3 regions of the Corynebacterium sp. 335C genome follow, and region 2 is predicted to be linked to each of the others. Evidence: riboswitches for the same ligand, from Rfam matches in the RefSeq annotation. Region 2 holds a riboswitch; each other region holds the start of a gene.
The links. A riboswitch is a leader RNA that binds a small molecule or an ion and turns the genes downstream of it on or off. The one in region 2 is predicted to bind thiamine pyrophosphate.
Positions count from the first base shown of each region.

Region 1: another riboswitch for thiamine pyrophosphate. It lies ahead of thiD (bifunctional hydroxymethylpyrimidine kinase/phosphomethylpyrimidine kinase); the one in region 2 lies ahead of QQS41_RS03165 (ECF transporter S component).
Region 3: another riboswitch for thiamine pyrophosphate. It lies ahead of thiO (glycine oxidase ThiO); the one in region 2 lies ahead of QQS41_RS03165 (ECF transporter S component).

Region 1 is NZ_JASTTB010000002.1:315,073-322,640, forward strand. It holds gene QQS41_RS08430 (MBL fold metallo-hydrolase) at 1-482, opposite strand, end outside; gene QQS41_RS08435 (S-(hydroxymethyl)mycothiol dehydrogenase) at 618-1,766, opposite strand; gene thiD (bifunctional hydroxymethylpyrimidine kinase/phosphomethylpyrimidine kinase) at 1,817-3,349, opposite strand; TPP riboswitch at 3,340-3,438, opposite strand; tRNA gene QQS41_RS08445 (tRNA-Asn) at 3,603-3,677, shown strand; gene QQS41_RS08450 (flavin-containing monooxygenase) at 3,942-5,522, shown strand; gene QQS41_RS08455 (alpha/beta fold hydrolase) at 5,727-6,617, opposite strand; gene QQS41_RS08460 (PfkB family carbohydrate kinase) at 6,614-7,568, opposite strand, start outside.
Region 2 is NZ_JASTTB010000001.1:741,096-748,663, reverse strand. It holds gene QQS41_RS03170 (hypothetical protein) at 1-2,017, opposite strand, end outside; TPP riboswitch at 2,072-2,165, shown strand; gene QQS41_RS03165 (ECF transporter S component) at 2,246-2,851, shown strand; gene QQS41_RS03160 (ABC transporter ATP-binding protein) at 2,848-4,455, shown strand; gene QQS41_RS03155 (energy-coupling factor transporter transmembrane component T family protein) at 4,452-5,261, shown strand; gene QQS41_RS03150 (hypothetical protein) at 5,269-5,751, shown strand; gene QQS41_RS03145 (formate/nitrite transporter family protein) at 5,849-6,736, opposite strand; gene QQS41_RS03140 (YdcF family protein) at 6,874-7,568, shown strand, end outside.
Region 3 is NZ_JASTTB010000001.1:317,534-325,101, reverse strand. It holds gene QQS41_RS01435 (ThiF family adenylyltransferase) at 71-1,264, opposite strand; gene QQS41_RS01430 (thiazole synthase) at 1,261-2,085, opposite strand; gene thiS (sulfur carrier protein ThiS) at 2,089-2,328, opposite strand; gene thiO (glycine oxidase ThiO) at 2,325-3,497, opposite strand; TPP riboswitch at 3,490-3,595, opposite strand; gene thiE (thiamine phosphate synthase) at 3,616-4,311, shown strand; partial or broken gene QQS41_RS01410 (neutral/alkaline non-lysosomal ceramidase N-terminal domain-containing protein) at 4,395-5,021, shown strand; gene QQS41_RS01405 (neutral/alkaline non-lysosomal ceramidase C-terminal domain-containing protein) at 5,116-5,562, shown strand; gene QQS41_RS01400 (hypothetical protein) at 5,638-6,684, shown strand; gene QQS41_RS01395 (Na+/H+ antiporter family protein) at 6,899-7,568, shown strand, end outside.

The DNA of each region.
Region 1 (7,568 bases), on a different contig from region 2:
CCGCCGGAGAACAGCGTGTCGCCGGAGAACAGCTCGCCGGCCTCGGGGGCGTAGAGGCAGCACGAGCCGGGGGAGTGGCCCGGGGTGTTGATGACCACGAGCTCCGTGCCGCCGACCTCGATGCGCTGCCCGTGGGCGAGGTCGCCATGGCCGACGTCCGGCCACGTCTGGTCCCACAGCACCTGGTCGCCCGGGTGGACGAGCATCGGGGCGTCGAGCTTCTCCGACAGCTCGGGGGCGACGGTGATGTGGTCGTTGTGGGCGTGGGTGCAGACGATGGCGCGCACCCTCCGGCCGCCGACGGCGTCGATGATGGGGCGGGCCTGGTGGGCGGCGTCGATGACGATGCACTCCGCGTCGTCGCCGACGACCCAGATGTTGTTGTCCACCTCCCATTCGCCGCCGTCGAGGGCGAAGATGCCGCTGGTCTCTACGTGGTCGACGCGCAGGTCGCCCTGCCGCCGGATACCGGGACGTGCCATGGTGTCCTCCGTTGTCGTGGGGTGCGGGTGCCGGGGTTCGCGCGGGGTGGCGCGGTGCGGGGTGCCGAGGGGCTTTGCGACGGGGCCCGGCGCTGCGGTGGCGCCGGACGTCGCGGTGCGTGGCGACGGGGCCCGCTAGTTGACGACGACGGAGCGCAGCACCGCGCCTGCCTTCATCGTGTCGAAGGCCGCCTCGACGTCGCCGAGGCCGATGCGCTCGGTGACGAAGTCCTTCAGCGGCAGCCGGTCCTCGAGGGAGAGATCGACGAGCATCGGGAAGTCGCGCTCCGGCAGGCAGTCGCCGTACCAGGAGGACTTGAGGGAGCCGCCGCGGCCGAAGACGTCGAGCAGCGGCAGGTCCAGCGTCATCGTCGGCGACGGCACGCCGACCAGGACGACGCGGCCGGCGAGGTCGCGGGCGTAGAACGCCTGGACGTAGGTCTCGGGGACGCCGACGGCGTCGATGACGACGTCGGCGCCGAAGCCGCCGGTCAGCTCGCGGATGCGGGCGACGACGGGGTCGTCCTCGCCGGTGCGGCCGTCGGCCAGCTCCCTCGAGTTGATGACGTGGGTGGCGCCGAAGGAGCGGGCGGTCTCCAGCTTTGCGTCGGAGACGTCGACGGCGATGATGGTCGTCGCCCCGGCGAGCTTCGCGCCCGCGATGGAGGCGGTGCCGACGCCGCCGCAGCCGATGACGGCGACGGACTCGCCGCGGGTGACCTCGCCGGTGTTGATGGCGGCGCCGAGGCCCGCCATGACGCCGCAGCCGAGCAGGCCCGCGACGGCCGGGTCGGCGTCGGGGTTGACCTTGGTGCACTGGCCCTCGTGGACGAGGGTGGCGTCGCAGAACGCGCCGATGCCGAGCGCCGGGGACAGCTCGGTGCCGTCGGCGAGCGTCATCTTCTTCGACGCGTTGTGGGTGTTGAAGCAGTACTTCGGCTCGCCCTTGCGGCAGGCGCGGCACTCGCCGCACACGGCGCGCCAGTTGAGGACGACGAAGTCGCCCTCGGCGACGTGGGTGACGTCCTCGCCGACGTCGATGACGACGCCGGCGGCCTCGTGGCCGAGGAGGAACGGGTAGGCGTCCTCGATGTCGCCGTCGCGGTAGGCGAGGTCGGTGTGGCAGACGCCGCAGGCGTCGACCCGGACGACGACGTCGTTCGGGCCGGGGGCGGGCACGGTGATCTCGACCTGCTCGACGGGCTCGCCCTTGGCGAGCGACACGATGCCGCGCACCGTGCGGGAGCCGTCGTCGTGGAGGGTGATGTGATCGGAAGCGCTCATGCCGCCGATCATATGCACGGCGGCTTATGCGTCGCAGCCCTCCGCGGCGGTTACCCGTGGCGGCGCACCGGCTCCGCGAAGAACTCCAGCTCGTGCCAGGACGAGGTGCGGAACGCCCGCCACATCGCGGCGCGCTCCTCCGGACCCGCCCCGGCGGCGGCGCGGGCGACGTGGCCGATGGCGGCGCGGGTGGCCTCCTCGAACTCCTCGTCGGAGTAGGTGGCCAGCCACTGCTCGTACGGGTGCCCCGCGGTCGCGGCGGCGGCGAGGCGGCTGCCGATCTCCTGGTACAGCCAGTAGCAGGGCAGCAGCGCCGCGACGGCCTCGCCGTAGGAGCCGCGGGCCGCGGTCGCCAGCAGGTGGTCGACGTAGGCGCGGGTGACGGCCGACGGCTGCGGCTGCTCCGCGCCCGCCGCGTCGCCGATGAAGGAGCGGTGCAGCTCCATCTCCGTCGCGATGGCCGAGTGCGCCGAGTTCGCCCAGAACATCTGCTCCGCCTGCGTCGGCGCCAGCGTCGACGCCGCCGCCAGGGCGCGCGAGTAGCCGTTGAGGTACACCGCGTCCTGGGCGAGGTACCAGGCGAAGTCGTCGCCGTCGAGGGACCCGTCGGCAAGCTGCGCGATGAACGGCAGGTCGTCGATCGCCGAGCGCAGGTCGTCGATCGCCTCCCACCACGCGTCGGTGATGATCTCCGGGTTCGCCGGCGCGAGGCCGCGGCCCCACAGGCCCGCGAAATGGTTCACGGGGCCGTGGCCGGAGCCGACGCGCAGCTCCGCGGCGTGCTCCAGCGACTCCGTGAGCCACTGCTTCGCGACGCGCACCGCCGCGGCCGGGTCGCCCAGGCGCGGCCACAGCGCCGCGACCGCGGAGGAGAGGGAGCAGCCCGTGCCGTGCGTGCACGTCGTGTCGACGCGCGGCGCCGCGACCTCCTCGACCGTCCCGTCGGGGTGGACCAGCGCGTCGTGCAGCGTGTCTCCGTCGAGGTGGCCGCCCTTCGCCAGCACCAGCACGTCCGCCGAGCGGGCGACGGAGCGGGCCTGCTCCAGCACCCCGTCCCAGTCGGCCGCCGGCTCCGCGCCGGCCAGCACCGCCAGCTCCGGGACGTTCGGGGTGATGAGCGACGCCTTCGGCAGCAGCCCCCGCAGCGCCTCCTCGGCCTCCGCGACCAGCAGGCGGTCGCCGGAGGTCGCCACCATCACCGGATCGAGCACCACGATCGGGCACTTCACCCGGTCCAGCCACTCGGCGACGACGGCGATGATGCCCTCGTCGAACAGCATCCCGATCTTCACCGCGTCGATCTCCACGTCGTCGGAGACCGCCTCCAGCTGCGAGCGCAGGAACTCCGGGCCCGGGGCGTGGACCTCCCGCACCCCGTGGGTGTTCTGCGACACCAGAGCCGTCACGGCGGACATGCCGTAGGCGCCGTGCGCGGCGAAGGCCTTCATGTCTGCCTGGATGCCGGCGCCGCCCGACGGGTCCGTGCCCGCGATGGACAGCACCCGCGGCACGGCCTCCGCGATGCGCGGCGCCGGCGGCGGGACGGGGGAGGGGGCGGTGCGGGCATGCGGCTGCTCGGCCATGACGACAATCCTTTCGCCGGTCTGAACCGGATCAAGTTCGACGGGTCTCATCTCAGCCCGCCTCCGTGCGGGCACCCCGTGTCGCCGCCGAGGATAGCAACGGGGCCGACACGGCCTCCGGCGTTCGCGGCGGCCCTTCCTCGATCGTGCGTGGGAAGCCTGCGAAACTGGCGATGAACAGGGGATTTGGCGCCTCCGGAAGTGCTGGGTAAAGTCATGTCCCGTTGCAGGGCGAACAGCCCGGCCAACGCATTCCCCCATAGCTCAACGGCAGAGCATTCGACTGTTAATCGAAGGGTTGCTGGTTCGAATCCAGCTGGGGGAGCCAAAACACCAGGCCAGAGGCGTAATGCCCTGGCCTGGTACTCGTATGGGGGCTCACAAGGGCCTCATTGGGGCCTAATACGATCCGGCCGCACGTGAACCAAGGCGCCCCTTAAACGGCCCTCGTTGGATTGGTCGAGCGCCGCCATCCGGCTCGCGGCCGGCCCGGGGTGACCGCGCTCACAACTCCACCCGCGGAGTACCCCCGGTCACGTTTGTTTCCCTGAATATCTTCATTCGCAATCCGAACGGGTCTAACGTTCCGCGCATGACAGCTTCGCTCAAGGAAACCAAGGCAGCCGTTGCGGGGGCCGATGAGGGCCGCGTCCGCGACGTCGAGGTCCTCATCGTCGGCTCCGGGTTCTCCGGCCTCATCGCCGGCGCCCAGCTGCGCCGCTCCGGCCGGATGGGCTTCACCATCATCGAGCGCGCCGACGAGGTCGGCGGCACGTGGCGCGACAACACCTACCCGGGCGCCGCGTGCGACGTCCCCAGCCACCTCTACTCCCTGTCCTTCCGCCAGGACTTCCCCTGGTCCCGCAGCTTCGGCCACCAGCCGGAGATCCACCGCTACCAGCGTGAGGTCGCCCGGAAGGAGGGCCTGTACGACCACATCGAGTTCCGCACGGAGATGACGGACGCCTCCTGGAACGAGGAGGACCGCCGCTGGCACGTCACCACCCGCCGCGTCGACGGCGGCAAGCCGGCCGTCGCCGGCGACCAGGGCTCGCCGGAGGAGGGCGGCGAGGTCGTCTTCCGCGCCCGCGAGCTGGTCCTCGGCGTCGGCGCGCTGTGCGAGCCGAAGCTGCCGGACATCCCGGGCATCGCCGGCTTCCAGGGCGAGATGTTCCACTCCGCCCGCTGGGACCACGACGCGGACCTGGAGGGCAAGCGCATCGCGGTCATCGGCACCGGCGCCTCCGCCATCCAGATCGTCCCCGAGGTCGCGAAGGCCGCGGGCAAGCTCAGCGTCTTCCAGCGCACGCCCCCGTACATCATGCCGCGCATCGACCGCCCGTACGCCGGCGTCGAGAAGCTGCTGCTGAAGAAGGTGCCGGGGCTGCGGCAGATCGTCCGCGCCCAGGACTGGGTGCTGCGCGAGTCGCAGGTGCCGGGCCTCACCACCGAGGCCGAGTGGGCCATGAAGCCGCTGGTCTGGATGAACCGCGCGATGCTGCGCACCCAGGTGAAGGACCCGGCCACCCGCGCCGCCCTGACCCCGGACTACCGCATCGGCTGCAAGCGGATGCTCATCTCGAACAAATACTACCCGGCGATCGACCGCGACAACGTGGAGCTGGTGACCTCCGGCATCGAGGAGGTCGGCGCCCACTCCATCCGCACCCGCGACGGCGTGGAGCACGAGATCGACGTTCTCATCATCTGCACCGGCTTCCACGTCACCGATTCGCCGACGTTCGAGCTGGTCCACGGCCGCGACGGCCGTTCGCTGGCCGGCGTGTGGGGCGAGGAGGGCATGGAGGCCTACAAGGGCACCGTCGTCCACGGCTTCCCGAACATGACGGTGATGATGGGCCCGGGCACCGGCCTCGGCCACTCGTCGATGCTGCAGATCCTCGAGGCCCAGGTCCGCTACTTCCTCGGCCGCCTGGACTACCGCGACGCCCGCGGCCTCGACGTCGCCGACGTCACCGCGGAGGCGCAGCACCGGTACAACGAGTGGATGCGCGAGCGGCTGAAGCCGTCGGCGTGGGTGACGGGCTGCAGCTCCTGGTACATCGACGACAAGGGCAACGCGCCGGCGGTGTGGCCGTCGACGACGACGCGCTTCATCCGCGAGCACCGGAAGTTCGACCCGAAGGCCTACGACTTCGTCGCCGCCGAATAATCGGCATGGCCGGCGCCCGCCGTCGCGGGCCCGCCGGATGCGACGCGGCCCCGGCCGCACCGTGGAGGGGTGCGGCCGGGGCCGTCGTCGTGCGCGGGGAGCGTCGCCGCGCCGCGGTTGCGTTGCGACGGCTCCCGCGCGCGGCGCGCCGTCGTCACGCGGGTGATGCGCTGCGACGGGACCCGCCGGCGGCGCCCGCCGCCGTCACGCGGCGCGGGCGATGGAGCCGCGGATCGCGGCGGCGACGCGCGAGGGGGAGTCGAGCATGCCGACGTGGCCGACGCCCGGCAGCAGCTCCAGGCGGGCGGCGGGCAGCACGTCGCGGTGGCGGCGCCAGCCGCGCACGAGCGTGAGATCCGCGGTGCCCCACGCGCAGGTCAGCGGGGTGTCGTCGACCGCGTCGGAGAACGCGAAGTCGGTGTTCAGGCCCTCGTCGACCATGGTGTTGGCCAGCAGCCCCGCCGAATCGCGGACGACGGTGGCGTGCGGCACCCGCCACGGCCGGGCGGAGAACATGCCCATCATCGGGGCGCGCGCCGCCGGGATGCGCGCCAGCGTCGGCAGCAGCGGGCGCATGAGCTTCGCCGACGCGCGCAGCGCCTGGAACTGGCGGATGACGCGCAGCTGATCCAGGCGCCCGTGGAAGAACCCGGCGGGGTTGAGTCCCAGGGCGCTGGCGGCGTGGCCGCGCAGGGCGAGCTCCAGGGCGATGTAGCCGCCCAGCGAATTGCCGGCCAGGTGCGGGCGCTCGCCGTCCGGGGTGACCTCCGCGAGGAAGCCCTCCAGCGACTCCAGCACGGAGCCGACTACGTCGGGGCGCGCCGGCTCCGGGCTCTCGCCGTGGCCGGGCAGGTCGACCGTGACGACGCGGAAGTCGTCGGCCAGCAGCGGCACGACCCGCTCCCACGCGTCGCGGGAGTGGCACACGCCGTGGAACAGCACGACCGTGGGGCCCTCGCCGACGATGGTGCGGGCGAGCGCCGACGGGGCGGCGTCGCGGGTGGTGCCGCCGGGGCCGTCGCCTGCCGGATCGGTGACGGCGGGGCCGGCGTCGGCGGGGGCGGCGTCGACGGGGACTGCGTCGCCCCGGGTCATCGGCCGCCCTCCGGGATCTCGTCGGCCTCCGGGACGTCGCCGCCGGCGACCATCCCCCGCAGCACCGGCTCGTCGGCGAACGAGGCGGTCGCGCCGACCGCGCGGACGGCCATCGCGCCGGCGGCGGTCGCCAGCTTCACCGCGTCGGCCAGCTCCGCGCCGCGGGCCAGCTCCGCGGCCAGGGTGCCGGAGAACGCGTCGCCGGCGCCGGTGGAGTCGACGACGTCCTCCTCGGCCACCGTCACCGCCGGCTGGCGGCGGATGACGCCGTCGCCGCCGTCGACCTCCGCCCGCGCGTACACGCAGCCCTTCGCGGAACCGGTGATGACGACGGAGGCGCAGTACTCCAGCAGCAGCCGCGCGATGGCCGGGACGTCGCCGCGGCGCACGCCGGCGGCGGCGCCGAGGCCGCGGAGGACCTCCCACGCCTCGTCCTCGTTGACGATGAGCGGGTCGGCGCTGTCGATGAGCGCCGCCGACACCACCGTGACGGGGGAGAGGTTGAGGATGAAGCGGGTGCCGTGGAGGTTCGCCATCATCGCCAGCGCCTCCGTCGCCTCCGGCCGGAGCTCGCCCTGCGCCAGCAGCACGTCCGCGCCGCCGAGCTCCTCGACGTAATCCGACGGATCCGTCAGGGCGTTGGCGCCGGAGGAGACGAAGATGATCGGGTCGCCCTCGTCGTCGGTGACGATGAACGCGGTGCCCGTCGGCTCGTCCCACGACGTCTGCACCGACTCCACGTCGACGCCCTTCTCCGCCAGCTCCGCCAGCACCGCGTCGGCCGCCGGATCCTCGCCGACCGTCGCCGCCATGACGGAGCGCGCCCCGGCCAGCGCGGCGGCGGTCGCCTGGTTGGCGCCCTTGCCGCCGAGGGCCTTCTTCCGGTTCTTCGTGATGATGGTCTGGCCTGGCTGCGGGATGCCGTCGACCAGCACGAGGGTGTCCTGGTGG
Region 2 (7,568 bases):
ACACCTGGCGGGGTTCGGCGGGCACGTCGACGACGGCGCCGCCGGCCTGGATCTGGTCGGGCGTCGACAGCTCGTTGGGGAACGTCAGCCGCACCGTCATCGGCGCGGAGGCCAGCGTGTTGAGCTCCATGACGTGGTTGCCCAGGAAGATCAGGTCCGACAGCGGCAGATCGACGACGGCGCGGCCGGAGCCGTCGGCGCGCACCTCGTGACCGCAGGACGGGACGGGCCCCTGGTCCAGGCGGGTGAGCGCGGCGACGCGGCCGTCGACGACGCGGCCGTGGTCGTCGAACATGCGGGGCCGCGGGGTGACGTCGGCGAACCCCGGCCGGTCCTCCACGTCGTCGAAGACGGAGGAGTAGAGGTTGCGCGGGTTGGTGACGGGCAGCAGCACCTCGAACGGCACGGGCTGGTCGAGCATCGGCGCCGGGTCGGCGGCCGCGGCCTTCGGCAGCTCCTCCATCACGGTCGGCAGCCACCGTGCGGTGAGATCGCCGGACCATGCCTGGCGGTAGGTCCACGTCGACCACGCCGAGGACGCCAGCAGCGCCGCGACGACGCCGAGGGTGAGCACGGCGGCCGCGCGCTGCGCCGGGCGGGCGTCCGCGTCGCCGTCCGCATCCGCGTCACCGTCCATGTGCTTTGCGACGGGACCCGCCGCGGCGTCGTCGTCCGCGGCGCCGCGGCGGGTGCCGTCGTCACGCGACACGGCGTCGTCCCCTTCCAGCGGCCGGCCCGGGCCCGCGGGGAACATGGCGGCCACCGCGAGCGCCAGGACCAGGGCGGCGTCGCCGTAGTAGTGCAGCGTCTGGGCGAGCATGCCGGAGGTGTTCTCGCCGGACCGCGCCGTCGTCATCGCCGCCAGCACGACGGCGAGGTACGCGGCGCCGACGAGCGCCGGGGCCCACGCGCGGCGGGTGCGGACCATCGCCGCCGCGCCGACGCCCAGCAGCGCCACCGCGCCGGCGACGGCCAGCGGCACGGGAGGCTCGGCCCACGCCTGCGACGGCGCCCAGCGGTCCCACCGCCACGGCCCGCCGACCAGGCCGGCGAAGACGGCCTTCAGGCCGCGCCACCACAGCTCCGACAGCGGCCCGCCGCCGGTGGTGTCCGCGATGCCGCGGGAGGCGATGCCCAGCCACACCACCGCCCAGATGCCGGTGATGGCGCCGCCGGCCAGCCACAGCGGGCGGGCCCGCCGCATCGCCGCCACCGCGGGCAGGCCCCGCACGTGGGCGGCCGCCGCGACCAGCGCCGCCGCCAGCGGCATCACGGCCAGCGACTTCTCGAAGAATCCGAGCGACACCACCAGGCCCAGCGACGCCAGCGCGACGGTGCGGGGCGAGCGGGCGCGGGGATCGTCGTCAAGGACGGCGCGGGCGGCGAGCGCGGTCCACGCGGCCAGGGCCATGTGCATCGGCAGGGCGTTGACCGCCGCCGACCACCACGTCGACCCCGGCAGCGTCAGCGGCGTGAACGCCGCGAACGCCACCGCCGCCAGCGCCGGCCAGCTGCGGCCCGCCAGCGCCCGGGCCGCCCGGGCCAGCAGCAGCGTCGCCGCGACCTGGGCCAGCAGCATCAGCGCCGCCGGGATCCACCACCGCCACGGCGCCGCCTCGTTCACCGCCGCCTGCAGCAGGAAGGCCAGGGGCGCCACGTGCCCGTCGTGCGGGCGGGCCCAGAAGTCCGGCGACCACCACGGCACGTCCACCGCGCGGCCCACGATGATGAAGTCGTCCCAGTAGAACGTCCGGCCCGACAGCACCAGCGCGTGCAGGGCGAACTGCACGGCGACGACCGCGGCGACCAGCGCGCGCCACGTGCCGGCGCCCATCGCGGGGGCGCCGGGCACGGGTTCGGGGGTGCCGGTGGCGGCGCCGGAGGCGTCGGCGGCGGTTGCCCGGCCCGATGCCCGGCCCTCCGACCGCTCCGCGTCGCCCGCGGGCGCGGCCGGGGCGCGCTCCCCGGCCGCCGTCGCCGCGTCCCCTGCACCCTCCGGAGTCGAACCCTTGATCATGCGGCTCAGGGTACGGGGCGGGCGGGCGCCGTGGGGTAGCATCGCGGGCGACAACGCACGGGAGCCCCCGGGACCGAGGGGCTGAGAGGAGGGCGCGGATCGCCCTCGACCGTTGAACCTGATCCGGGTCATGCCGGCGAAGGGAGCGGGCGCCGCGGCACCACCGCCGGCGGCGCCCACCGGAGACGCCCCGTGCGTGCCCCCGCACCAGAAGGAGAGCACGCAGCAATGAGCACCACCACGCAGGCGCCGTCGATGCGCTGGCGCGTCGTCGACATCGTCACCGCCGCCGTCCTCGGCGTCGCCGTCGGCCTCATCTTCGTCATCTGGAACGTCGTCGGCTACGCGCTGTTCACGACGCTCGACGCGTTCACCCCGGGCTTCGGCGGCCTCGCCGTCGGCATCTGGCTGCTGGGCGGCGTGCTCGGCGGGCTCATCATCCGCAAGCCGGGCGCCGCCCTGTTCGTGGAGGTCGTCGCCGCGACCGTCTCCATGGCGCTGGCCAGCCAGTGGGGCCCGGAGACCGTCTACTCCGGCATCGCCCAGGGCCTGGGCGCCGAGCTCGTCTTCCTGCTGTTCGCCTACCGCCGCTTCGGCCTGCCGACGGCGATGCTGGCCGGCGCGGCCGCCGGCGCCGGCGCCATCGTCCTCGAGCTGTTCATGTCCGGCAACATCGCGAAGACGCTGGAGTTCAACATCATCTACTCCATCTGCGTCATCATCTCGGGCATCGTGCTGGCGGGCCTCGTCGGCCACCTGCTGACCCGCGCCCTGGCCGCCACCGGCGCCCTCGACCGCTTCGCCGCCGGCCGCGAGCGCCGGCAGCTGGCGTGACGGACGCGGCGGTCCGGGCCCGCGGCTTCGGCTGGCGCCACGCCGGCCGGGCCAAGCCCGTCCTGTCCGGCATCGACCTGGAGATCCCCCACGGCCAGAAGGTCCTGCTGCTCGGCGCCTCCGGCGCGGGCAAGTCGACGCTGCTGGCCGCCATCGCCGGCGTCCTCGGCCACGGCGACGACGGCGACGCCGAGGGCGAGCTCCACGTCTTCGGGGCGCCCGCCGATGCCGCCCGCGGCGAGGTCGGCCTGGTGCTGCAGGACCCGGACTCGCAGGTCATCAGCGCCCGCGTCGGCGACGACGTGGCCTTCGGCGCCGAGAACCTCGGCGTGGAGCGCGACGAGATCTGGCGGCGCGTGCGCCGCTGCCTGGACCTCGTCGGCCTCGACGCCGACCTGGACCGGCCGACCGAGCGCCTGTCCGGCGGGCAGAAGCAGCGTCTCGCGCTGGCCGGTGTGCTGGCCATGGGCGCGCGCATCATCGCCCTCGACGAGCCGACCGCCAACATCGACCCGGCCGGCGTCGCGGAGCTGCGCGACGCCGCCGTCCGCGCCGCCGACGCCGCCGGGGCGACCCTGCTGGTCGTCGAGCACCGCGTCGACGCCTGGGTCGGCCACGTCGACCGCATCGTCGTCGTCGGCTCCGGCGGCGTCATCGCCGACGGGGAGCCGGAGCGCGTCCTCGCCGACCACGGCGCGGCCCTGGCCGACGCCGGCGTGTGGGTGCCGGGCCACGCCCCGGAGCTGCCCCCGGCCCGGCCCGTCGACGCCGCCGCCCCCGGCGCGGACGTCGCGCTGCGCGGCCGCGGCCTCGCCGTCGGCCACGAGGCGGACCTGCCGGTGCAGGTCGGCCTCGACGTGGCCCTGCCGGCCGGGGCGTCGACGTGCATCGTCGGCCCCAACGGCGCCGGCAAGTCCACGCTGGCGCTGACCCTCGGCGGCCTGCTGGCGCCCGTCGCCGGCGTCGTCGAGGCCTCCCCGTCCGTGCTGGAGGCCGGGCCCGCCGCCGGCCGGGTGCGCCGCCGCCTGCTGCGCCGCGGCCCCCGCGTCCCTGCGTCCGCCCCGCACGGCTGGTCGTCCCGGCAGCTGGCCGCCCGCGTCGGCAGCGTCTTCCAGGTGCCGGAGCACCAGTTCGTCTCCTCCACGGTGAAGGAGGAGCTGGAGCTCGGCCCCCGCCTCATGGGCCTGGGGGAGGACGAGGCCGCCGCGCGCGCCTCCCGCCTCATGGAGCACCTGCGCCTGGACCACCTCGCCCCGGCCAACCCGTTCACGCTGTCGGGAGGGGAGAAGCGCCGCCTGTCCGTCGCCACGGTCCTGTCGACGCGCCCCCGCGTCGTGCTCCTCGACGAGCCGACCTTCGGCCAGGACCGCCGCACCTTCACGGAGCTGGCGCACCTGCTGCGGGAGCTCGCCGACGACGGCGCGGCCGTCGCCTCGGTCACCCACGACCGGCTGCTGCGGGCGTCGCTCGGCGACCACGTCGTGGAGCTCGCCGCCCCGGCCCGCATCGCCCGCCCGGGCGGCACGACCCGCCCGGGTACCCCGAGCCACCCGACCCGCCCGGGCACTCCGGCCGGCCCGACCCGCGAGGAGGACCGCGTATGACCACCGCCGCCGCCGACGCCACGCTGCCCGCCGCCCGCCGCGGCGAGTCCGCGGGCCTGCTGGACCGGCTGAACCCGGTCAGCCGCGTGCTCGGCCTGCTCATCTGGACGACGCCGCTGGTGCTCACCATCGACTGGGTCTCCGCCGCCGTGGCGCTGGCCTGCGCGGTGCTGATGATCCCGCTGAGCGGCATCTCCCCGCTCATGGTGCTGCGCCGGGCGTGGCCGCTGCTGGTCGCCGCGCCCATCTCCGGCATCTCGATGGCCCTGTACGGCGCGCCCGAGGGCGAGCTGTACGCCAGCTTCCTGCTGGCCCACGTCACCGACAACTCGCTGCAGCTGGGCCTGGCGATCTTCCTGCGCGTGCTGGCCATCGGCCTGCCCGTCATCGTGCTCACCGCCGGGGTCGACCCGACGGACCTGGGCGACGGCCTGGCGCAGGTGCTGCGCCTGCCCGCCCGGTTCGTCCTGGCGGCGATGGCGGGCGTGCGCCTGGTGACCCTGTTCATCGACGACTGGCGGGCCCTCACCCGCGCCCGCCGCGCCCGCGGCCTCGGCGACTCGGGCCGGCTGCGCCGCGTCGCGTCCCAGGTCTTCGCCCTGCTGGTGTTCGCGCTACGCCGCGGTGCGAAGCTGTCGACGGCGATGGAGGCCCGCGGCTTCGGCGCCCCCGGCCCCCGCACGTGGGGCCGCGAGTCCCGCCTGCACGCCGGGGACTGGGCGCTGATGGCGGTGTGCGCGTGCTTCGCCGCCCTCGCCCTCGGCGTCTCGGCGTGGCTGGGCCACTTCCGCTTCCTGGGGATGTGACGCCGCGGTGATCGTGCTCGTCGACGGCCGCTCCGGCGCCGGGAAGACCACGCTGGCCCGCCGCTGGTCGGCGGCGCTCGGCTGGCCCGTGGTGCACCTGGAGGACGTCTACCCCGGGTGGGGCGGGCTGGCGGCCGCGGCGGATGCCGTCGCAACGCGATTGCTGGACCCGGCGACGGCGTCGTACCGGCGCTGGGACTGGTACGCGATGGCGCCGGCGGAGGAGGTGCCGGTGCCGCTGGACCGCAGCCTCGTCATCGAGGGCTGCGGCGCGCTGACCGCCGACAACCTCGCCGCCGCCGGGCGCCTCGGCGACGTCGCGGGTGTGTGGGTGGAGCTCGGCGCCGACGAGCGCCGCGCCCGCGCGATGGCGCGCGACGAGCACTTCGCCGGCCACTGGGACATGTGGGCGGCGCAGGAGGCGGAGCACATCGCCCGCCACAGCCCGCGCGATCTCGCGGACTGGGTCATCGCAGGCTCGCGCCGGTAGGTGCGTGACGACGGGACCCGCCCGCGGGGACGCCCGCCGCGCGCGGCCGGTGCCCGGGGCGGTTCCGGCCGGGGCCGCGCCGCGGGGAGGCCGCCTACTACCCGGCGGCGTCCTCCCGCTCGTCGACGACGCCGCGGGAGCGCAGGAACCGGATCGCGGAGACCAGCAGCAGCCCGCCGGCCATGTTCGCCAGCGCCGACCACCAGATGAAGCCGGCCCAGTCGCCGACCGTGACGCCGTCGGCGCCGGAGAAGATGGCGCCGTAGATGTACAGCGTGTCCAGGATGCAGTGGACGACGCCCGTGCCGGCGAGCACGAAGCCGCCGATGGCGGAGGCGATGATCTTCGGCGTCGCCTCCTCCGTGAACTGGTGCATCCGCGTCACGACGGTCAGGGCCATGCCGCCGAGCGCCGCCAGCAGGACGTGCTGCAGCGTCGGCGCCATGTGCGCGTACTTCGCGCCCTGCTCCGCCAGGTAGGGGTGCATCGCCGGGTACGCCTGCACGAGGATCCACATGATGATCGCCGCGCCGACGAGGTTGCCCAGCAGCGTGCCCGCCCAGAAGCGCAGCAGCCTGCCGATGGTCGCCCGCTTGCGCGCCACCGCCGCCACGGGGACGAGGAACCCCTCGGTGAACAGCTCCGAGTGGGCCATGAGGATGATGACCAGGCCGATGGAGAACGCCATCGCGCCGAGCACGTCGCTGCCCGTGGCGTCCTTGACCGTCCACATGGCCAGCAGGCCGAGGCCGATCTCCATCGCGCCGAGCACGCCGGTCAGCAGCAGCGCGCCGAACGGGCGGGCGAGTCGGGTGACGCCCTCCTCGACCTGCCGTCGGCTGGATTCGGTGAGGTGGTCGTCGACGTGGTCGGGGTCGGCGTCGCCGGACTGGTCCGCGGGGCTGATGTCGTGGTCGCCGTCGGGGACGCGGCCGTCCCCGCGGTTCTCGTCGCGGGTGCCGGCGTGGTCGCGGTCGTCGCTCATGGGGTCGCCTTTCCTCGGGCGGGGCTCCCGGCCGCGGGCCTGCGCCGGGGTTCCGGCGTGCGCCGTCCGCCCATGATTGCACGGCGTTCACCCCGGCGGGAAACGCCCGCACCCCGCCGCCCGCTAGGTTGGTGCCCGTGAACGGACGAGTGCGGCGCGGGGAGCGCCCGGGAGCGTGGGCGCGGACGGCGGCGCTGGCCGCGCCGGGCCTGGCGTTCGCGTCGCTGCTCGCCGCCACCGGCCCCGTCATCGCCGCGACGCCGACGTTCCGCCCGCCGATGCTGCCGTCGCGCCGCCCGCCCGTCTGGGGGCTGCCGGCCGCCGGGGGAGCGCTCGCCGCGCTCATCGCCGCCGGCGCCGCGGTGCGGGTTCATCCGCGGTCGCCGCGGTGCGTGACGACGCTCGCCTCCTGCGGCCTCGCCGCCGCCGCGGTGCCGGGCGTCCAGCTGCTGGCGTTCGAGGGCGTGCGCCGCACGTGGTCCCGGCGGGGCCGCGGTCCCGCGGACGTGGTGCTGGTCCTCGGCTGCGCCCTCGTCGGCGGCAGGCCGTCGGCGCTGCTGGAGCTGCGGCTGCGCCGCGCCGCCGCCGTCGCCCGCCGGGGCGTGCCCGGCGACCCGGCCGCCGCACCCCTGGTCGTGTGCTGCGGCGGGGTGGGGGAGGACGGCCCGCCGTCGGAGGCCGCCGCCATGTGCGCCCGCCTCGCCGAGCTCGGCGTCGCGGCCGTCCCCGAGGACCGGTCCGTCAACACGAGGGAGAACCTCGCGAACGCGGCGGGCATCGTCGTCACGCATCTCGGCGGCGACGGCGGCGGCGACCCCGGACGCGCGGCAGG
Region 3 (7,568 bases), 420 kb from region 2:
GTGGTGCTGTGCGACGGTGCCCGCCGCGGCCGCCCGGGCGCCCGGCGCACGGGGGCCGGGGCGGGCCCGGTCAGGCCCCCGCGCCGGGCCCGGCGGCCCAGGCGAGGTGGCCGCCGGCGAGGCTGCGGACGGCCAGCGGCCCGCCGGGCGCGTCCGCGGCGCCGAGGGCCGCGGCGGCGCGCGCCGAGCGCATCCCGGAGCGGCAGTAGACGACGACGCCGCGGCCGCCGGCGTCCGCAGGCTTCCCGGCCGCGTCGTCGATGGCGGCGCGCCCGCCGTCCAGCACCCGGCCGAGGGGGACGTGGACGTCGCCGGCGACGTGGCCGCCGCCCCGCTCGTGGGCCTCGCGGACGTCGACGACCAGCGGGGGAGACCCGCCCGCGAGCTCGGCGGCCAGTGCGGCGGCGCCGACGGTCGCGGCGGCGGCCCGGTCGGCGTCCTCCGCGGCGTCGAGGCGGCAGCGGTCCCCGAAGGACGCGGCGGCGTCGTCCAGCGAGGTCACCGGCGCGCGGTCGGGGTCGGGCCCGAAGCTCAGCTCCCGCAGGCGCATGGCGGCGGCGTCGAGCATGAGCAGGCGGCCGACGGCGGGCTCGCCGCACCCGGTGAGGACCTTCACGGCCTCCACCACCATCATCGAGCCGACCAGGCCCGCCATCGCGCCGAGCACGCCCCCGGCCGCGCACGACGGCACGGAGTCCGCCGGCGGGATGTCCGGGTAGAGGTCGCGCAGCATCGGGCCCTCGCCCGGCCAGAACACCGACACCTGGCCGGAGAACTGGTGGATGGTGCCCCACACCAGGGGCGTGCCGGTCAGCTCCGCGGCGTCGTTGGACAGGTAGCGGGTGGCGAAGTTGTCGGCGCCGTCGACGACGATGTCGTGGGCGGCGAACAGCTCCACGGCGTTGTCCGGCGTCAGCTCGCCGATGATCGCGTCGACGGAGGCTGACGGGTCCAGCCGCAGCACCGACTCCCGCGCCGACTCCGCCTTCGGGCGACCGACCGCGGCGTCGGCGTGGATGACCTGGCGCTGCAGGTTCGACTCCTCGACGACGTCGCCGTCGAGGATGGTGAGGTGGCCCGCGCCGGCGGCCGCGAGGTACGGGATCGTCGCCGACCCCAGCCCGCCGGCGCCGACGACGAGGACGCGGGCGCCGCGCAGCCTGCGCTGGCCCTCCGCCCCGATGCCGTCGAGCGTGAGGTGGCGGGCGTAGCGGGCGGACTCCGCGTCGGTCAGCGGCGCGCCGGGCGCGGCGGCGGGCCTCACAGGGACTCGTCCTCCCGGCTGCCGCCGACGGCCATGCCGTCGAACGTGGAGGAGGCGCGGGCCAGGCGGCGCCGGGGGATGCGGCCGGCGAGGCGGGCGGTGCGGCCCGCGGTCACGCCGTCGCGCATGGCGCGGGCCATCGCCTCCGGGTCGTGGGCGCGGGTGACGGCGGAGGCCAGCAGCACCGCGTCGCAGCCGAGCTCCATCGCCAGCGCCGCCTCGGAGGCGGTGCCGATGCCGGCGTCGAGGATGATGGGCACCTCCGCCCGGTCGACGATGAGCTCGATGTTGTGGGGGTTGAGGATGCCGAGGCCGGTGCCGATCGGAGAGCCCGCCGGCATCACCGCGGCGCAGCCGAGGTCCTCCAGGCGCTTGGCCAGCGCCGGGTCGTCGTTGGTGTACGCCAGGACGTGGAAGCCACGGCCGACGAGCTGGTCGGCGGCGTCGACGAGTTCAACGGGGTCGGGCAGCAGCGTCTCCTCGTCGGCGATGACCTCCAGCTTCACCAGGTCGGTCTCCAGGGCCTCGCGCGCCAGCTCCGCGGTGAGCACGGCGTCGCGGGCGGTGTAGCAGCCGGCGGTGTTCGGCAGCGCGGCGATGCCGTGGCGCTCCAGGATGCCGAAGACGTTCTGCCGGCCGTCGGGGGAGTGGCGGCGCATCGCCACCGTCGTCAGCTCCGTGCCGGATGCCAGCAGCGCCCGCTCCAGCGTGTCCAGCGACGTCGCGCCGCCGGTGCCCATGATGAGCCGGGAACCGAACTCCCGGTCCGCGATGACGAGCGGATCGGCGGCCGCGCCGGGCGCGTCGGTGGTGTCGTTCATGTCCTAGCCTCCCTGGACTGCGGTGACGATGTCGATGACGCCGGCGACGGGCGTGTCCGCCCACCGGCCGCGGGGGACGACGGCGCCGTCGACGGCGACGGCGACGCCGAGGCGTCCGCCGCCGGCCGGGGTGCCGTCGGGGTTGAGCTCCGCGCCGACGCGGGCGGCGACGAGCTCCAGCAGCGTCTCGCCCTCGGCGGGTCGGTGGGGTTCGCCGTTGACGACGGCGGGGGTGTCGGTCATGCGGTGTCCTTCCGGGAGAAGCGCCGCGGGTCCACCGCGGCGGCGAAGCGGGGGTCGGGGTCGAGGCCGCAGACGGCGTCGGCCGTGAGGTCGGCGCCGACCGCGGTGAGCAGGATGCCGTGGCGGAAGTAGCCCGCCGAGACGGTCAGGCCCGGCGCGACGCGGCCGATCATCGGCACGTCGTCCGGGGAGCCCGGCCGGGCCCGGGCGATGAGCTCCGTGATCTCGCACTCGAGGATCGCGGGCACGAGGCGGGAGGCGTCGCGCAGCAGCTGGTGGACGCCGTCGGCGGAGACGCCCGCCAGGTCGTCTTCCCGGCTGGTGGCGCCGAGCACGACGGTGCCGTCGGCGCGCGGCACGACGTACACCGGCCGGCCCTGCACCACGCCGCGGATGACGCGGGTGGTCAGGGGCCGCAGGCGCTCCGGGACGCGGAGCCTGACGACGTCGCCGTGCACCGGGCGCACCGGAAGCCGCAGGCCCTCCGGCAGCCCGGCGATGCCGCCGACGCCGATGCCGGCGGCGACGACCGTCTCCTCCGCCCCCAGCACCCGCCCGTCGTCGAGGACGACGCCGCCGGCGCGGCCGCCGTCGTCACGCACCGCGGCGACCCGGGCGCGCACCACGCGCTCCCCGAGCACCGCGAGCATCGCGGCGGCCAGCCTCCGCGGATCGACCTGGTGGTCGCCCGGGATGCGCACGGCGCCGACGACGCCGGGGCCCAGCGCCGGCTCCAGCGTCCGGGCCTCGCGCACCCCGATGACCTCGGCGTCCATGCCGATGGAGCGCTGCAGCTGCGCCAGCTCCGTCAGCGCCGCCCGGTCCGCCGAATCCCCGGCGAGCACCAGCGTGCCGCACTCCAGGAACCCGGCGTCCATGCCGGAGGCCTCCGCGATCCGCGCCGCGAACGCGGGGTAGCGCGCCGCCGACTCCACCATCAGCGGGTAGAGCCCGGGCTGGTCCCACACGACCTCCGCGACCGGGGCGAGCATGCCCGCGGCCGCCCGCGTCGCACCGGAGGCCGGCTCCGGATCCGCGACGACGACGTCGACGCCGCGGCGCAGTAGCTCGCAGGCCGTCGCCAGCCCGATGACGCCCCCTCCCGCGATGACGGCCGAGGCGGGCACACGGCCCTCCCCGGCGGCGGCCGGGTGATCGGTCCCGTTCAACGGCGCACCTTCCTTCGTCGGCATGATCCGAATCAGGTTCGACGGTCGGCCGGCTCCCGGCCCTCTCAGCCCCGTGCGGGGCTCCCGTGGTTCCTCGTCCGGTCCTAGCATAGGCTCCATGACCGGACGGACCCGCGAGCAGCGCCGCCGCATGCTCGCCGACGCGACCCTGTACCTGTGCACCGACGCCCGCGCCGACCGCGGCGACCTGCGCGAGTTCCTCCACGCCGCCTACGCCGGCGGCGTCGACGTCATCCAGCTGCGCGACAAGAAGCTGGAGGCGCGCGCCGAAATCGCCGCGCTGGAGGTCCTCGCCGAGGTCGCCGCCGAGCACGGCCGGCTCTTCGCCGCCAACGACCGCGCCGACGTCGCGAAGCTCGTCGGGGCGGACGTCTTCCACGTCGGCCAGGGGGACCTGACGACGGAGCAGGCCCGCGCCATCCTCGGCGACGACGTGCTCATCGGCCGCTCCAACCAGACCGAGGCGATGTTCCGGGAGTCCATGGCCGACCCCGGCCTGGACTACGCCGTCATCGGCCCCGTGTGGGCGACGCCCACGAAGCCGGACCGGGCGCCCGTCGGGCTGGAGGCCGTGTCGATGGCGGCCCGCGTCGCCGCGGAACAGGAGGCGGGGGAGCCCGGGGGGACGGCGAGGCCGTGGTTCTGCATCGGCGGCGTCGACGCGGCCCGGGTCCCCGACGTCCGGGAGGCGGGCGCGTCGCGCGTCGTGGTCGTGCGGGCCATCGCCGCAGCCGGCGACCCGGAGGCCGCGGCCCGGGGGCTGAAGGCGGCGCTGGCGCAGCCGGGCGCGTAGGGGGCCGTTCCCGCGAGGGCCGGTCCCCGCCGGTCCCGCGGACGCCAGCTGTCCCCGCCGCCCCGTTCGTCGCGGCGTTCGCCATGTCGGCGCCGGGCGACGTCAGCCCGAACCACGGCCTGACCCCGAACTCCGGCCCGGGCGCCGACGAGTACGACTCGGCGCGCATCCTCGGCGGTCAGCGCGACGGCGTGAAGTCCGGCTCGGCGGTGCCGCTGCCCGGCGGCGGCATCGACGGCCGCCACCAGTGGGTCGACTTCGCCAACGTGCAGGTCGACGGCCGCTGGACGCCGGACGGCGCCGCGGGCACGACGGGCCCGGCCATCCTCGGCGCCGCGTTCGCCGCGTCCAGCCAGGAGGACGGCGGCGGCGACCCGGCGCTCGGATTCAACGAGGGCGAGCGCGGCGGCACCCCGTGGATCAACAAGGTCAACCAGGTCGTCGTCCCGCCGTCGGCGAAGGCCATCCACGGCAACAAGGATCTGCTCATCCCCGCCGGCTACATCCCGGGCATGATCCAGCAGACGTTCCTGTTCCAGGTCCACCGCGTCGGCGGCTTCCACATCGTCTCCCTGTCGTTCGAGCCGACGGTCGTCGCCGCCGATCGCATCCGACGCGCCGTCGCGGCGGAGGCCGGCGTCGATCCGGCGCTGGTGCAGGTGCAGGGCTACGTCAACGGCTACGGCCACTACCTGACCACGCCGGAGGAGTACGACCAGCAGGACTACGAGGGCGGCGCCACCGCCTTCGGACGCCTGGCCACCCCGGCGGCGACCCAGATCCTCGCCGGGCTGGCGGGGGGCGCTGGCCTCCGGCGCGCCGGTGGAGGCGGGCGCCGCGGCCGGCGACCTGACGGGCAAGATCCCTCCGTCCCCGGTCGGCAACCCGTTCATCGACGCGCCCCCGGCGGGCGCGGCCTTCGGCGAGGTGCTGCAGTCCCCGGGCGCCCCGGTCGCGGCGGGCGAGTCCGTCTCGGTGACGTTCGCGGCGGCGAACCCGAACTCGGACCTGCGCCACGACGCCGGGTTCATCACGATCGTCGGGCCCGACGGAGCGGTCGTCGCCGACGACTCGCACGTGGACACCCGCCTGGAGTTCGTGAAGGACGGAATGTCGACGTCCGCGACCGTCACCTGGGACACCTCCTCGGCGGCGCCCGGCGTCTACGCCGTCACCTACGCCGGCTCCTCCCGCGGCGGGGGCGGCCGCCTGACGCCGTTCGAGGGCCGCGCCGAGATCACCGTCGCCTAGCCTGCGCGGGAACGAAAATCGCAGGGGTGTCACGATTCCGCGCGGCACCCCGCGATGCCTGGTACTACATGTGACATGAGCGACAACGGATACCCGGGCAACCCGGGCAACGACAACGGCGGGTACGACCCGTACGGCCAGGACCCGAACGCCGCGAACCCGTACGGCGCCCAGGGCGGGCAGGCCCCGCAGGGCGGCTACGGCGCGCAGAACGCGGGCTACGAGGGCCAGCAGGGCGGCTACGGCGCGCAGAACGCGGGCTACGAGGGCCAGCAGGGCGGCTACGGCGCGCAGAACGCGGCCTACGGCGCCCCGGGCGCCCAGCACGGCCCGCCCGGCGAGGGCGTCCGCCAGCGCGGCGGCGACGAGGCCCCCGAGGTTCCGGTGGCCACCTACGCCCCCGGCGCCCGCATCGGCGACGCGTTCAACTTCGGCTTCAAGGCCTTCGGCCGCGCGGCGGTGCCGTGGATCGGCTTCACGATCCTGCTGTTCGTCGTCTTCATGATCATCGGCCTGGTGTTCGGCCTCCTCGGCGCATTCCAGCTCGCCGCCACCTCCGGCCCGGGCAGCGTCTCCTACGAGGCGAACGCGCTGCAGGAGCCCACCCCGATGACCTTCATCATGAACATCGTCATGACGATCCTGGTGGGCTTCGCCACCGCGCTCGCGTGGCGCGGCGCCCTGGAGCAGGTCGACGGCCGCAGCCTGCAGTTCGGCGACTTCTTCCGCATCGACAACTGGGGCCCGATCGCCCTCGGCGCCCTGCTCTCCGGCGTCATCGGCTTCGTCCTGCAGCTGCCGAGCCTGCTGTTCCCGCCGTTCGTCTCCATCTTTACGTTCCTGCTGGCCATCCTCATCGGCCCGTTCTACGGCTACCTGCTGGCGTTCATCGTCGACCGCCGCCTGAACCCGATCGACGCGCTGAAGGCCAACGTGGAGGCCGCGAAGGCCAACTACGCGGGCATCCTGGTCATGACCATCATCGTCGCCGTCGTGTGCTTCGCCGGCGCCATCCTGTGCCTGGTCGGCCTGCTGGTCGCCCTGCCGGCGGCGGTGCTCATGACCGCCCACCTGTACCGCCAGGTCACCGCTGGCCGCCGCCCGATCGACGCGGTCGCCTAGCGTCCCCGGCATCCGCCCCGCGGGCCCGTCCCGCAACCGAACCCCGGTCCCGCCGCGCATCACGCGCGGCGGGGCCGTCCGCATGTCCCGCCCGCGTGTCCGCCGGCGCGTCGGTCCCGCATCCCGCGAACGGGGGAGCGGCCGCGGGGCCGGGGCCCGCGTCGCCGGGGGTGGCGGGGGAGGCGGACCCTGAGGTACTGCTTAAATAATCCGCATGAATGCCGTGCTACTCGCCGTCCTGGTGATGCTCATCCTCGCGGTCGTGAGGGTCCACGTTGTCCTTGCCCTGTTCATCGGCGCCCTCGTCGGCGGCCTCGTCGCGGGCCTCGGGCTTGACGGGACGATGGTCGCCTTCCAGGAGGGCCTGTCCGGCGGCGCGAAGATCGCGCTGAGCTACGCGCTGCTCGGCGCGTTCGCCATGGCGGTGGCCTCCACCGGCCTGCCGAAGATGCTGGCCGACTGGATGGTGGAGAAGATCGGCGTCGAGGGCGACAGCGCGAAGAGGAAGGCGGAGGCCGCGACGCGCTGGGGCCTCATCGTCGGCATCCTCGCGATGGCGATCATGAGCCAGAACGTCATCCCGGTCCACATCGCCTTCATCCCGCTCATCGTCCCGCCGCTGCTGCGCGTGATGAACCGCCTGCGCCTCGACCGCCGCCTCGTCGCCTGCGTGCTGACCTTCGGCCTGGTCACGACCTACATGTGGGTCCCGGTCGGCTTCGGCAACATCTTCCTCAACGACATCCTCATGCACAACATCGAGGTCGCGGGCCTCGACGTCACCGGCATCAACGTCATGGTAGCCATGGGCATCCCGGCGCTCGGCATGCTCGCGGGTCTGCTCGTCGCCGTGTTCGTCAGCTACCGCGGCCGCCGCGAGTACG